Regions from separate parts of the Clostridium sp. B9 genome, predicted to be linked through region 2. Evidence: a T-box and tRNA genes for the amino acid it is inferred to sense, from the RefSeq annotation. Region 2 holds a T-box; the other regions hold tRNA genes.
What was found. A T-box is a leader RNA that pairs with one kind of tRNA and senses whether it is charged. The one in region 2 lies ahead of thrS (threonine--tRNA ligase), so its partner is inferred to be a tRNA-Thr.
Positions count from the first base shown of each region.

Region 1 (3,267 bases), 200 kb from region 2:
TCAGAAGAATCAACAATTGCTATTATTGAAGCATCTCCAACACTTCTTAGAGATTTGCCAACACCCTTTCCAGGATGAATTGGTTCATTTCGTGTATGGATTTCTCCTATTGATTTAGAATCTCCTAAACAGGCATCTATTGCGATTATATGATGATCAGGATATTTTTTTAATATTTCTGTTATTTTCTTATCAAGGTTTAAAGCATGTATTGGTGAATCTAATGTTCCAAGTACCTCAAGTGGAAAAAACTTTTTCTTCAAGAGTGTTCCAACTAAAGGACCTAAGCAATCACCTATACATTTATCTGTTCCTATACACACTATTAATGTTTTTTCATTAATATGATCTTTTAAAAAGTTTGATATTTCATAATAAGCCAAATAATTTTCATAATAGGTTTTAATTTTTTTCAATATCTCACCTCCTGATAAAGTATATGAGAGTAAATGAGTAAATATTAAAGAGGAGTATAAAAAAGATTTTAAAAGGCAATTATTAAGACAGGAGGTGGTCTTAAATGAATAAGAGGTTTTTCACTTTTGTAATCTTATTTTTAACAACAGTAACAGTTGGAATTATGTTTTGGAGTACAAGCGCAAGATTTAATTTAAGTAAAGAAATTAATGATGGAAAATTAAAAAATGAATTTGTAGAACAAGAATTAGACACAGATAGAATAATAAAAGAAATAGAGAAAAATATAATTAGTGAAAATGTTAGAGATATTGATAATGAAACTGAAAATAATGATTTAGAAAAAGATAGTAGTAACAGGAAAGATATAATTGATAAAGAGGAAAGTGGCGATGAGATAAATAATAAATCTAAGGTAAATAAAGATAGAGAATATATTATAAATGATGTGGAAGGAGATTACTCTAATAAAGGTAATTATTCCTTAGAAGAAGAGGAGGAGAGTTTAGAAGTATTTAAGGTAGATAAATTTTCTATACCTTCAAGAATAAAGAGAAGTGATAAATTAAAACTTTTATCAATAGCTAAAAATTTAAGTATTGTAGATTATGGAGTTTTGTTAGAACATGTAAAAAGAAGTGATGAATTAGGTGCTGCAGTAGATATATTTAAGATATTAAAGAATAAATTGGATGATGATGATTATAATCTCATTAAAGAAGTAATGAATCCATATATTAATATTGAGTTAATAGAGAACAATATTTAATATAAATAAAGCAAAATAATAACTAGTGCAAAATGGAGTAAATAATAGAAATTAAAAGTAAATTAAAAATAAGTTAACATAATAGCTTTAAATGGCCTTAAATTAAGTTTGAAATAAACAGCGTAACAATATATACTAAGTCTTGTCGATTGGCGGTGAGCCAAAACGACAGAAAAAAATAAATGCGCTGGTGTGGCTCAATTGGCAGAGCAGCTGACTTGTAATCAGCAGGTTATCGGTTCAAGTCCGATCATCAGCTCCATAAGTGGTGGAATTCCCGAGTGGCCAAAGGGGGCAGACTGTAAATCTGTTGTCGGACGACTTCGAAGGTTCGAATCCTTCTTCCACCACCAATAAGGTCGCATAGCTCAGCTGGGAGAGCACCTGCCTTACAAGCAGGGGGTCACAGGTTCGATCCCTGTTGCGACCACCATTAAATAAATTTAATAAATGTGCTGGTGTGGCTCAATTGGCAGAGCAGCTGACTTGTAATCAGCAGGTTATCGGTTCAAGTCCGATCATCAGCTCCACAAGTGGTGGAATTCCCGAGTGGCCAAAGGGGGCAGACTGTAAATCTGTTGTCGGACGACTTCGAAGGTTCGAATCCTTCTTCCACCACCATTTATAAAATAAAATATTAAACACTATGCTGGTGTGGCTCAATTGGCAGAGCAGCTGACTTGTAATCAGCAGGTTATCGGTTCAAGTCCGATCATCAGCTCCAAATGTGGTGGAATTCCCGAGTGGCCAAAGGGGGCAGACTGTAAATCTGTTGTCGGACGACTTCGAAGGTTCGAATCCTTCTTCCACCACCAGCAAGAGACACTTATCAAAGTGTCTCTTTATTTAAAATAATATCGAATTAAAATAGAATATTTAGTATTTATATACTCTTATCCAGAGAGGTGGAGGGAACAAGGCCCTATGAAACCCGGCAACCAGTGAGCAATCACCACGGTGCCAATTCCGGTAAAGAAAATTCTTTACAAGATGAGAGAAGATAAATTTAGTGTATAACTAGAATCTCTTCTTAAATCTATAAAAGGATTAAGAAGAGATTTTTTTGTTTAATAAAAAAATATTTTTTAACAGCGCGCATTAAATTATGGTTTTTATTAGACAGTTTAATTAGAGATATTGTTTTAAATAATTGGATAGAATAATTTATGAATTAGTAAGAATATTTAGGGTTTTTAAATAAAAGATATATGAAAGGGGTGAATAAGCTATTCTAAAGACGTTAGAATAGCGATATAAACATGAAAAGATTATTTACATCAGAATCAGTTACAGAAGGACATCCAGATAAAATATGTGATCAAATTTCAGATGCAGTTTTAGATGCTATATTTGATAAAGATCCAAATGCAAGAGTTGCTTGTGAGACAGCTGTTACTACAGGATTAGTAATGGTTATGGGAGAAATAACAACTAATTGTTATGTTGATATTCCTAAGATAGCAAGAGAAACAATTAGAGAAATTGGTTATGACAGAGCTAAATATGGATTTGACTGTGAAACTTGTTCAGTTATGACTACAATAGATGAGCAATCTTCAGATATAGCTATGGGGGTTGATGAGGCTCTAGAGTCAAGAGAAGGTGAGAAAATTGACATAGACGCTGTTGGAGCAGGAGACCAAGGTATGATGTTTGGTTTTGCTACAAATGAAACAGAAGAATTTATGCCAGCTCCAATCGCTATGGCTCATAGATTATCAAGAAGATTAACAGAAGTAAGAAAGAACGGAACTTTACCTTACTTAAGACCAGATGGAAAAACTCAAGTTACAGTTGAGTATGAAGATAATAAACCAGTTAGAATAGATGCTATAGTAATATCTACTCAACATGGACCAGAAGTTACTCAAGAGCAAATTCAAGAGGATTTAATGGAGCATGTTATAAAAGCTGTTATACCAGCTGAGTTATTAGATGAAGAAACTAAGTACTACATTAACCCAACAGGAAGATTCGTTATTGGAGGGACCTCAAGGGGATGCTGGATTAACAGGAAGAAAAATTATAGTTGATACTTACGGTGGATATGGAAGACACGGTGGTGGTGCTTTCTCAGGAAA
Region 1 covers NZ_JBNWKA010000003.1:3,343,658-3,346,924, reverse strand. The annotation lists gene yyaC (spore protease YyaC) at 1-416, opposite strand, end outside; gene ACQZHJ_RS14830 (hypothetical protein) at 521-1,186, shown strand; tRNA gene ACQZHJ_RS14825 (tRNA-Thr) at 1,373-1,448, shown strand; tRNA gene ACQZHJ_RS14820 (tRNA-Tyr) at 1,454-1,539, shown strand; tRNA gene ACQZHJ_RS14815 (tRNA-Val) at 1,544-1,619, shown strand; tRNA gene ACQZHJ_RS14810 (tRNA-Thr) at 1,641-1,716, shown strand; tRNA gene ACQZHJ_RS14805 (tRNA-Tyr) at 1,722-1,807, shown strand; tRNA gene ACQZHJ_RS14800 (tRNA-Thr) at 1,835-1,910, shown strand; tRNA gene ACQZHJ_RS14795 (tRNA-Tyr) at 1,916-2,001, shown strand; SAM riboswitch class I at 2,077-2,183, shown strand; partial or broken gene metK (methionine adenosyltransferase) at 2,446-3,267, shown strand, end outside.
Region 1: it has a tRNA-Thr gene. The T-box ahead of thrS (threonine--tRNA ligase) is inferred to sense a tRNA for this amino acid. The anticodon was not compared.

Region 2 (3,267 bases):
TCTTAGGACTAGTAAACTATGCAAACTTAAAATCACCATTTGAAAATGGATGTGTAGAAAGTATAGTTGGAGAAGTGGATAAATATTTAAATAGTATAGATGATAGCAAATTTTAAATAACAAAAAAGAACTTGGATAATTCCAAGTTCTTTTTATTATAATCAAAGATTAGTTTTCTCTGTTAGCTATTTCTAATACAAGTCTGTTAACAAAGTCAGCTAAAGGCATAGCACCTTCTTCGCCATTTTTTCTGCTTCTTACAGAAACTTCTCTGTTTTCAGCTTCTTTTTCTCCAACAACTAAGATGTAAGGAGATCTTTCTAATCTAGCTTCTCTTATTTTGTATCCTATTTTCTCTGCTCTGTGGTCAGCTTCAACTCTAACGCCTCTTCTTCTTAACTCTTCTACAACTTCATTAGCGTAGTCAGCATATTTATCTGATAGAGGAAGAACTTTTGCTTGAACTGGAGCTATCCAAGTTGGAAGAGCACCTGCATATTTTTCTATAAGCATTGCTAATGTTCTTTCATAACATCCTATTGAACTTCTGTGAATGATATATGGACGTTTCTTTTCTCCATCTTTATCAATGTAGTACATTCCAAATCTTTCAGCTAAGGCGAAGTCTATTTGAATAGTTATGATTGTATCTTCTTTACCATGAACGTTCTTGAATTGGATATCAAGTTTTGGACCATAGAAAGCAGCTTCATCATCAGCTTCTGTGAAATCTATTTTTAAGTGATTTAATATTTCTCTCATTATATTTTGAGTATTTTCCCAAGCTTCAGGATCATTGATGTATTTTTCAGTATTGTTTGGATCCCATTTTGAGAATCTGTAAGTAATATCATCAGCTATTCCTAAAGTTTCCATAACGTACTTAACTAGATCAACAGTGTTTTTGAATTCATCTTCTAATTGCTCTGGAGTACATACTATATGACCATCAGCAAGAGTAAATTGTCTTACTCTTATAAGTCCATGCATTTCTCCTGAAGCTTCATTTCTGAATAGAGTAGAAGTTTCAGCAAATCTTACAGGTAAATCTCTGTAACTATGTTGAGTAGCATTGTATATTGCATATTGGAATGGGCAAGTCATAGGTCTTAAAGCAAATACTTCGTTATCAACCTCTTCATCACCTAAAACAAACATACCATCTTTATAGTGATCCCAGTGACCTGAAATTTTGTAAAGGTCGCTTTTAGCCATTAAAGGAGTTTTAGTTAAAACATATCCTCTTCTTTGCTCTTCATCTTCTATCCATCTTTGAAGAGTTTGGATTATTCTAGCTCCTTTTGGCATTAATAGAGGAAGTCCTTGACCAACATTTTCATCAGTAGTGAATATTCCTAATTCTCTACCTAATTTATTATGGTCTCTTTTCTTAGCTTCTTCTAAAGCTTCTAAGTAAGCATCTAATTCAGCTTTCTTAGGGAATGCAGTTCCATATACTCTTGAAAGCATTTTATTTTCCTCGTTACCTTTCCAGTAAGCACCAGTACATCTTAATAATTTAACAGCTTTTATTGGTTTAAGAGCCATTAAGTGAGGTCCAGCACATAAATCTACGAATTCACCTATTTGGTAGAATGAGATTACCTCATCTTCTGGAAGGTCATTTATAAGTTCAACTTTATAAGGTTCATCCTTCATAAGTTCTAAAGCTTCGTTTCTTGGAAGTTCAAATCTCTTTATTTCAGGATTTTCCTTAATTATTTTTTTCATTTCAGCTTCTAATTTGTTTAATTCCTCAGCTGTGAATGGTTTTTCTGTATCAAAGTCATAATAGAATCCATTATCTATTGATGGTCCTATAGCTAACTTATCTTGAGGGAATAATCTTTTAACAGCGGCAGCTAATACGTGAGAAGCTGTATGGTTAAAAGCATGTTGACCTTCCTTAGAATCGAAAGTACAGATAGCTAATTCACAATCCTCATTAACTGTGAATCTTAAATCCTCAACTTTTCCATTTATTAATCCGCAACATGCGTTTCTAGCTAATCCTTGGCTTATATCTTGAGCTATTTCAAGAATTGAAAGTCCAGCTTTAACTTCTTTAACTGAACCGTCTTTTAAAGTAATTTTTATCATATTAATTTCTCCTTTCATTTGATTACTATCTATTCATATAAAATAAAAAACTCTCGTCTCTTTTCAAATTGAAAAGGGACGAGAGTGTATATTCCCGTGGTTCCACCCAAATTGTACTTTATATAAAAGTACCACTTTAGTTAATCGTAACGTGATTAAAACGGACTTGATTAGAGTCACTCAGAGGTAGTTTTCAACTAATTCCATTTAAAAGTACTCACAGCTACTGTACTTTCTCTCTGAAAATGTACCGAAGTTTACTCGTCTCTTCAACGTATTAATATAATATGTACTTCTGATTATAAGTTTATTGGATTTGGATGTCAATGGATAATAATATAAAAATAATGTTATTTGCAATAATAAATTAGAATCTATAGATTTATTATGTTCAAAGATATTTTAGTATGACTTAAAAATATTATATGGAGAAATTTTATAGACTGTGATTATAAATTAAATTTAAAAAGAAAATTTTACAGAAAAATACTTGAAATGCAAAATTAAAAATATTATAATAATAGTATAGTTTTGCAGATGTGGCGGAATTGGCAGACGCACTAGACTTAGGATCTAGCGCCTTAGGCGTGGGGGTTCGACTCCCTTCATCTGCACCAAAACTAAGCGGGTGTAGTTCAATGGTAGAACACCAGCCTTCCAAGCGGGATACCCGGGTTCGATTCCCGGTACCCGCTCCATTTATGAAAAAAATAAATATGCGGGAGTGACTCAATGGTAGAGTGTCACCTTGCCAAGGTGAAAGTTGCGGGTTCGAGTCCCGTCTTCCGCTCCATAGTAAAGCAACTGAGATTTCAGTTGTTTTTTTGTGCTTTTAATAATTTTTCTAAAAAATAATATAACGTAATATATACAAACCAACATACAAATTAATTACAAAAAAAGCTAACAAGAGTTATTTTCTTGTTAGCTTTAAATACAACTAATTGCTTTTTGCAATATAAAATCTTCTATATATTCTTCTGAATAAATCTTTTTTCCCATAAGTCTAAATATTAAATCATCTTTAGAGTAGCCTTCTTTAAATAGTTTAAGGTCTTTAGTAAGTTTTTTTAGTGAACCAGGTGTAAGACCAAGCATTTTCTTAACCTCATTTCCTGTATAAAAATCCTTTTTAAAAAGTTCAAAAAGGTTATTTTGCATTTCAAG
Region 2 covers NZ_JBNWKA010000003.1:3,541,380-3,544,646, reverse strand. The annotation lists gene ACQZHJ_RS15925 (M3 family oligoendopeptidase) at 1-116, shown strand, start outside; gene thrS (threonine--tRNA ligase) at 169-2,100, opposite strand; T-box leader at 2,172-2,382, opposite strand; tRNA gene ACQZHJ_RS15915 (tRNA-Leu) at 2,634-2,717, shown strand; tRNA gene ACQZHJ_RS15910 (tRNA-Gly) at 2,725-2,798, shown strand; tRNA gene ACQZHJ_RS15905 (tRNA-Gly) at 2,819-2,893, shown strand; gene ACQZHJ_RS15900 (HNH endonuclease) at 3,031-3,267, opposite strand, start outside.

Region 3 (3,267 bases), 350 kb from region 2:
ATAATTCGGTTGATTTATTATCAGCACTAGATGAGAGCAACACAAAGGATATGCTTAAAGATATAGAAAAACTTATTTGTAGACCATTGTCAACTAAGGAAATGACAACTTATCTTTCTTGGCAAACAGAGCTTGATTTCTCTTCAGAGCTAATACTAATACTAATAGAGTACTGTGTATCTAAAGGGAAGAAAGATGTTAGATATATTGAAACAGTGGCACTTGGCTGGCATACAGCTGGTATAAAATCAATCGATGAAGCCCAAGCTTATATAACTAAAACAGAAGATAAGTGGGTAAAAATAAGAAAAATTCTTAAATATTTAGGAATTCAAAATACAGAAATAATGAAACCACAAGAAACTATGATGGAAAAGTGGCTTCTAACTTATAACTTCTCTGTGGAGTTAATTTTTAAAGCTTGTGATATATGCTTTGAAAGACTTAACAGAGCTGATTTTAAATACATAGATGGTATTTTGTCAAAATGGTTTAAAGATGGAATTAAAACTTTAGATGATGTAGCTAAAAAAGACGTTAAAAAGTCATCTAACATACAAAAGCCATTTAATAATACTAATCAACCTATTCAAAAGAAACCTGCTAGAGCAGCTAATTTTACTCAAAGAGATTATGACTATGATTCCTTAGAAAAACAATTGTTAGGATGGGATACTGAATGATTAAAGGTTATAAAACTCAACTGATGGATATTTATGAAAAGATTCGTCAGGATGAAAAGAAAGATTTAACTAACAGACAAAAAGAAATTAAGGAAAAGATACCTCAAGTCTTTGAATACGAAAGAGAAATAGGCAAATTATCTATAAAGTTATCAATGCTAGCTTTAAGAAATCCAGATAAATCTGTATTTGAAAAAATGAAAAAAGACATTAATAACTTAAGAGAAGAAAAAGATCAGTTATTGGCTATGTATGGCTATCCAAGTGATTATTTAGATATGCATTATAGATGTCCTAAATGCAAAGATACAGGCTACATAGTAACAGAAAAATGTGATTGTTATAAAAAAAAGCTAGTTGAAATTTACTATGAAAATTCTCATATGGCTGATGCCTTAAGATCAAATAACTTTTCAAAGTTTGATATAAACGTATTTTCACCAGTAAAAAGAGGGAATGAAAAATATTCTCCTAGAGAAAATATGCAAATAATGATTGATAGAATAGTTAATGGGTACATTCCTAAGTTTGCTTCACATAATGAAAATATTCTTTTCTTTGGAAGTCCAGGTACAGGGAAAACCTTCATGACTTATTGCATATCAAAAGCTTTATTAGATAGTGGTTTCCTTGTTGTTTATAGAACTTCTGATGAGCTTATGAGAGATTTAAAAGATATACGATTTAATAACAACTTTGAATTAGAAGATTTACTATTAAATTGCGATTTACTCGTTATAGATGACTTAGGTGCTGAACAAGTAACAGACTTCTCTACTACAGAGTTATTTACTTTATTAAATAAAAAACTTTTATCTAATAAAAAAATGCTTATCTCAACAAACTTAAACTTAGAAGAACTTAAGCAAACTTATGCTGAGAGAATAACTTCAAGATTGCTTGGAAACTTTGTTTTATTTAAAACTTATGGTGATGATATTAGAATAAAGAAAAATCTTGAAAAAACAAAAAGAAAAAATGCAACTTATCTTACTTAAAAGATAAGTTGCATTTTTTTAGCATAAATAAATGAATGTAAATTACGATAAAAAAAAGAACTTCAGTCGAACTGAAGTTCCTTTGGAGCTGATGATCGGACTTGAACCGATAACCTGCTGATTACAAGTCAGCTGCTCTGCCAATTGAGCCACACCAGCGCGTATGGCGACTCAGAAGGGACTCGAACCCTCGACCCCCGGCGTGACAGGCCGGTACTCTAACCAACTGAGCTACTGAGCCATTTAAAGTTTATGGTGGTCGCAACAGGGATCGAACCTGTGACCCCCTGCTTGTAAGGCAGGTGCTCTCCCAGCTGAGCTATGCGACCTAATATGGTGACCCCTAGGGGAATCGAACCCCTGTTACCACCGTGAAAGGGTGGTGTCTTAACCGCTTGACCAAGGGGCCAAAACTGGCGACTCAGAAGGGACTCGAACCCTCGACCCCCGGCGTGACAGGCCGGTACTCTAACCAACTGAGCTACTGAGCCATTAAAAACTTTAATGGTGGTCGCAACAGGGATCGAACCTGTGACCCCCTGCTTGTAAGGCAGGTGCTCTCCCAGCTGAGCTATGCGACCGTAATATATGGTGACCCCTAGGGGAATCGAACCCCTGTTACCACCGTGAAAGGGTGGTGTCTTAACCGCTTGACCAAGGGGCCAAAAATGTGGCGACTCAAAAGGGACTCGAACCCTCGACCCCCGGCGTGACAGGCCGGTACTCTAACCAACTGAGCTACTGAGCCATTAAAAGTTTTATGGTGGTCGCAACAGGGATCGAACCTGTGACCCCCTGCTTGTAAGGCAGGTGCTCTCCCAGCTGAGCTATGCGACCATGTTGGTGACCCCTAGGGGAATCGAACCCCTGTTACCACCGTGAAAGGGTGGTGTCTTAACCGCTTGACCAAGGGGCCACATTAACTCTTAAAACCACATCATTTTTGACCAGTTTTAGCTTTAAACTAAAATGTTTATTTTGTTTTTGTCTTTCGCACTTGGCGACCTGACAAGGAATATAATATCTTAATCTTAAACTTATGTCAACACTTTTTTAGTTCATTTTAGGTCATATTAGCTTATTTTTTAAATTTAATTCTTTTATTCGCATTTTTCCTCAAAATTACTCTCTTTTTCTATTTTTTCAACTATTTTTTTATAATTATCTATTTGATTGCTTCTCCAGGCTATTTGTTCTTCTAATTTTTCCACGTTAAAATCGCATGTTTCCAAGAATTCTGGCTCTTCTATGACCTTAATATTAAACTTATAGCTTTCTTCTCTAAAATTCCTTCCGCTAGCTTCTATTTTTATCGGATAGCTATCATTTAGGTATAAAAGTATATTCTTATCCCAAATCCCTCTCTTATTTGCGCCTCTAGAAAAATCATTTAAAACAATTATTTTTTCAACCTTTTCAAAATTATCTTCTAAAGCGTCAATTAAATCTTTATAAAATAACGCAGATGTACCTCTATTTATTTTTATTTTTAATAACTCTAAATGTTTTTTTATAATATCATCTACTTCTCCATCTGAAACTAACTCTCCACTTTCCATTTTAAAAGTTTTTATTCCTGCTTTACC
Region 3 covers NZ_JBNWKA010000003.1:3,895,820-3,899,086, forward strand. The annotation lists gene ACQZHJ_RS17640 (DnaD domain protein) at 1-683, shown strand, start outside; gene ACQZHJ_RS17645 (ATP-binding protein) at 680-1,681, shown strand; tRNA gene ACQZHJ_RS17650 (tRNA-Thr) at 1,765-1,840, opposite strand; tRNA gene ACQZHJ_RS17655 (tRNA-Asp) at 1,846-1,922, opposite strand; tRNA gene ACQZHJ_RS17660 (tRNA-Val) at 1,935-2,010, opposite strand; tRNA gene ACQZHJ_RS17665 (tRNA-Glu) at 2,016-2,090, opposite strand; tRNA gene ACQZHJ_RS17670 (tRNA-Asp) at 2,096-2,172, opposite strand; tRNA gene ACQZHJ_RS17675 (tRNA-Val) at 2,187-2,262, opposite strand; tRNA gene ACQZHJ_RS17680 (tRNA-Glu) at 2,271-2,345, opposite strand; tRNA gene ACQZHJ_RS17685 (tRNA-Asp) at 2,353-2,429, opposite strand; tRNA gene ACQZHJ_RS17690 (tRNA-Val) at 2,443-2,518, opposite strand; tRNA gene ACQZHJ_RS17695 (tRNA-Glu) at 2,523-2,597, opposite strand; gene ACQZHJ_RS17700 (hypothetical protein) at 2,782-3,267, opposite strand, start outside.
Region 3: it has a tRNA-Thr gene. The T-box ahead of thrS (threonine--tRNA ligase) is inferred to sense a tRNA for this amino acid. The anticodon was not compared.